2 regions of the Streptomyces sp. cmx-18-6 genome follow, and region 1 is predicted to be linked to the other one. Evidence: riboswitches for the same ligand, from Rfam matches in the RefSeq annotation. Region 1 holds a riboswitch; the other holds the start of a gene.

Region 1 (2,195 bases):
AATGCGCGGGAATGCGCATGTCCGAACCTCCGCCTTAATCCCCGCGAAACGCGGCCGCCCGACGCCTGTTCCGTGACTCTATTGCAATCCGCCGCAATTTCCGATGGGGGGCCGGAATCCATGGATATCTTCCGGCCAGAAAACCGCCCCGGGCAGGCCCGGGGCGGAGGCGAGGGGCGCATTCGCCGAAGGCCCCGGCGGGAAACCGGGGCCTTCGGGGAGTCGGGGTCGCGCGAGGTGGTCGTGCGGAGGCAGGCCAAGGGAGGACCACGAGGTCGGGAGAGGACCGCGAGGTGAGGTCAGACGCTGAGGCCGTGCGAGCGCAGGTAGGCGACCGGGTCCATGTCCGAGCCGTACTCCGCGGTGGTCCGGGCCTCGAAGTGGAGGTGCGGGCCGGTGGAGTTGCCGGTGGAGCCGGAGAGGCCGATCTGCTGGCCGGAGGTGACGCTCTGGCCCACGGAGACGCCGATCGAGGAGAGGTGCCCGTACTGGGTGTACGTGCCGTCCGTCATCCGGAGCACGACGTTGTTGCCGTACGCGCCGCCCCAGCCGGCCTCGACGACCGTACCGGCGCCGACCGCGACGACGGAGCTGCCGGAGGCGGCGTGGAAGTCCACGCCGGAGTGGCTGCCGGAGGACCAGAGCGAACCGCTCGACTGGTAGCCGGTGGAGACGTACGAGCCGGCGACGGGGAGGTGGAAGGCGTTCAGCCGGGCGCGCTCGGCGGCGCGGGCGGCACGGGCCTTCTCCTCGCGGACCTCCTCGGCCCGGGCCTCGGCCTTGCGGTCGGCCTCCGCCTTCGCCTTGGCCTTCGCGGCCTTGGCCTTGGCTTCGGCGGCCGCCTTGGCCTTCGCCCTGGCCAGTGCCTCGGCCTGCTGGTGCTGCGCCTGCGCCTGCGCGTCGATCTGCTCGGCGAGGGTGGCGTCGAGGGCGATGGCCTGGGTGAGTCCGGTCTCGGCAGCCTTGGGGGCCTCGGAGTCCGCGGCGGCGGCCGGGGAGGCCAGGGAGCCGAGGACTCCGGTGGTGGCCAGTGCCGCGATGCCGGCGGCCTGGGCGCCGCGGCGCGTCAGGCGGCTCGGGGCACGGTGCTTCCCGGTGGCACGGGTGAACGCCATGGAGGGGCTGATCCTTTCCTTCCTTCTCGCCTACCGGGTTAGCTGACGGGTTCGGAGCAGGAAGGTCTCCTACGGATTCCCGCGCCGGGTCGCGGCACGGGCGTCCGATTCACCCCAGGGACTGCGTGGGTCCCCGGCTCCCCAGGCTCGCGCCTGACGGGGACTCGGCGATGGCTGTCCGGCGCCGCGGCTGCGGCGTACGGGTGGCGGACAGCCGATCCGACGCTAGGCGGGGCGACTTCCCATCACCAAACAGACAGGGGGATTTGTCGTACATCCCACAGGGCAAATCGACTCTTCGTGCACAAAGGTGACGAAGCGCCCCAAAGGCCCAAAAGGGAGGACCCCGGCGAACTTCCGTCCGCCGGGGTCCCGTTTGCCTGGTCGTGTCACATCGGCGTCAGCCGCTGACGACGGTCACCTCGCCGATGCCGAGCGCCTTCACCGGCTCCTCGATCTGTGCCGCGTCCCCCACGAGGACCGTCACCAGCCGGTCCACCGGGAAGGCGTTGACCACGGCGGCGGTGGCCTCCACGGTGCCCGTCTCGGCGAGCCGGGCGTAGAGGTGGGCCTGGTAGTCGTCGGGGAGGTGCTGCTCGACCTGGTCGGCCAGCGTGCTCGCGACGGAGGCGGCCGTCTCGAACTTCAGCGGGGCGACCCCCACGAGGTTCTGCACGGCCGTCTCGCGCTCGGCGTCGGTCAGCCCTTCGGCGGCCAGCGTCCGCAGCACCTTCCAGAGGTCCTCCAGCGCCGGACCCGTGGACTCGGTGTCCACCGAACCGCTGATGGCGAGCATCGCCGCGCCGCCCGACTCGGGGCCGGTCGAGCGCAGGACCTGGGCGAAGGCCCGTACACCGTAGGTGTAGCCCTTCTCCTCGCGCAGCACCCGGTCCAGCCGGGAGGTGAGGGTGCCGCCCAGGCAGTAGGCGCCGAGGACCTGGGCGGGCCACACGCTCTCGTGCCGGTCCGCGCCGATGCGGCCGATCAGCAGCTGGGTCTGGACCGCGCCGGGCCGGTCGACGATGACCACACGGCCGGTGTCGTCGGCGGTGATCGGCGCGACGGGCCGGGCCTGGCCCG
Region 2 (2,195 bases), on a different contig from region 1:
TGGGACGAAAAAGGACCCAAGGGCCTGCATCACGGGGCAAAACTCCAGAAATCTACTGGGTGGTAACAAGCCCTGACGACAAGAGGTGAACGAATCCCCCACGGGAGACGTGTCGGCCCGGGAGATACCCCGGCCACGGGAGACGCCCCGCCCCCGGGGGATACCCCGGCCACGGGAGATACCCCGGCCCGGCGCGCATCGGGGGGAGAGCGCGCCGGGCCGGGGAGCCGTGCGAGGGAGGGTGCCGCCGGACCCCCTCCCTCCGGGGAGGAGAGCCGGCTGTTACTTCAGGTGGAGCTGCTGACCCGGGAAGATCAGGTCCGCGTCCTTGACGATGTCGTCGTTGAGCTCGAACAGCTTGCTCCAGCCGCCCTTGACGCCTTCCTTCTGAGCGATCTTGCTCAGGGTGTCGCCGGACTCGACCTTGTACTCGCCGTCGCCCTTCTGGACCTTCTCGCCGGTCGGGGTGGTGACGGTCTTCTTGGAGCTCTCGGCCTTCGGGGCCGCCGGGGCGCTGCGCTGCTCGCTGCGCGTGGTGGGCTGCTCGGCCTTGCGCTCGGGCTGCGCCTGCTCGGGCTTGCTCTGCGACTGGCCGGAGCCGGTGTTCACGCCCGGGTCCACACCGTCGTTGGTGAGGCCGCCGGCGCCGGCGCAGGCCCAGGCGCCCGGACCCTGAAGGTCGAGGAGCTTCTCGGCGGTGGCGATCTGCTGGTCCTTGGAGGCCAGGTCGGCGCGCGAGGCGTACTGCGTACCACCGGCGGCGGCCCAGCTGGACTGGGAGAACTGCAGCCCGCCGTAGTAGCCGTTGCCGGTGTTGATGGACCAGTTGCCGCCGGACTCGCACTGGGCGACGGCGTCCCAGGTCTCGACGGAGGCGGCGGAAGCGCTGGTCGCGCCCATCAGCGGCACCGCGACGGCGGCACCGGTGACGCCCGCCAGGGTGGCGAGACGGACGGCCTTGGACGGGCGGCGGTGCTTGCCCTTGCTGTTAAGCAGCATGGAACGATCTCCTCACCGACGCCTACGAGGTGAGCTGTCGGGTTCGGGCTGATGAGTTGCCCGGCCGTGCGACCTTGCGCACGACTTCACCCCGAGCCGGTCCCGTACGTCCCGTCCGAAGTCTTCCGACTTCGACGAGGCCCGTCCGGACCCGGCGGCCTACCTGGGTCCCCCGCTCCTGCCTACGGCGCTTTACGCGTCTGTTCCCTTCGGCCGCCGGCAGGATTCGGCGTGACGGTCGTCGGGGCCCGCGGTGCGAGCGGTTCCGACCGTAAACACAGGCAACCCCCATATTCAAAGATGGACATACTAGTCTAATTGGCGCTTACTTGCTCACCCTGACGGACCGTTTCCGCAGGTCGGAGCGGATCAACGCCGAGCGGGCGGACGCGACACGCCAGTTGAAGCAAAGAGACCCATGTCTCACTTACGCATAAGTGGACATAGGTCCCTGAACTACCCGCGATTTCGGGGTGTTTTCCCGAATTGGATCAGTTGGCCGCAGGCTCCTCGACGCGCTCCCCGGCACCTTCCGAAGCGCCCTGCTCCAGCCCCAGATCCAGGCTCTGGCCGGGCAGGATCAGGTCCGGGTCGGAGCCCAGGAGGTCCTTGTTGGCCTCGTACAGACCGGACCAGCCCTGGGGAAGTTCCTGTGCGTCAGCAATCGCCCAGAGGTTGTCCCCGGGCTGCACGGTGTAGCCGCCCGCGGTGACCGCGCCGCCGTCCCGCGCGTCACCCTCACCCCGCGAGGCGCGCCGGCCGGACTCCCGGGGGCCGTCCTCACGACCCGCCGCACCGGCCTCCTCGGGAGCCGGGGCACCCCGGTGCTTGCCGCCGCTGCGGTCGCCCTTCGAGGCGTCAGGGGCGGAGGTGGAGGGCTGCGAGGCGTCGGGGGACTCGAAGGAGCCGGTCTTCCCGGCCCCGCCGGTCTTGCCGGTGGCGGGCGAAGGGGAGGGCTTCGCGGAGGGGTCGGCGCCGCCGCCCTCACCTTCCTCCTCCCCCGCGCCGGTCTTGCCCGCTTCACCGACCTTGCCCGACTTGCCGGTCTTGCCACCCTTGCCCGTCTCGCCCTGAGCCTCGCCGGAACCCTCGGATTCACCCTTTTCATCCGCTTCGTCCGCTTCGTCCGCTTCGTCCGCTTCGTCCGCTTCGTCCGCCGGGGCGGTCGTCGCGTCCTGGCCCGGGTCGGCGGAGGG

The links. A riboswitch is a leader RNA that binds a small molecule or an ion and turns the genes downstream of it on or off. The one in region 1 is predicted to bind cyclic di-AMP.
Region 2: another riboswitch for cyclic di-AMP. It lies ahead of ACLJPL_RS21835 (transglycosylase family protein); the one in region 1 lies ahead of ACLJPL_RS30425 (M23 family metallopeptidase).

Annotation. Positions count from the first base shown of each region.
Region 1 is NZ_JAEBEP010000017.1:115,958-118,152, reverse strand. Features, by position in the region: gene ACLJPL_RS30430 (GntR family transcriptional regulator) at 1-19, opposite strand, end outside; gene ACLJPL_RS30425 (M23 family metallopeptidase) at 300-1,115, opposite strand; cyclic di-AMP (ydaO/yuaA leader) riboswitch at 1,129-1,295, opposite strand; gene ACLJPL_RS30420 (M16 family metallopeptidase) at 1,516-2,195, opposite strand, start outside.
Region 2 is NZ_JAEBEP010000009.1:103,579-105,773, forward strand. Features, by position in the region: gene ACLJPL_RS21835 (transglycosylase family protein) at 283-999, opposite strand; cyclic di-AMP (ydaO/yuaA leader) riboswitch at 1,004-1,199, opposite strand; gene ACLJPL_RS21840 (transglycosylase family protein) at 1,491-2,195, opposite strand, start outside.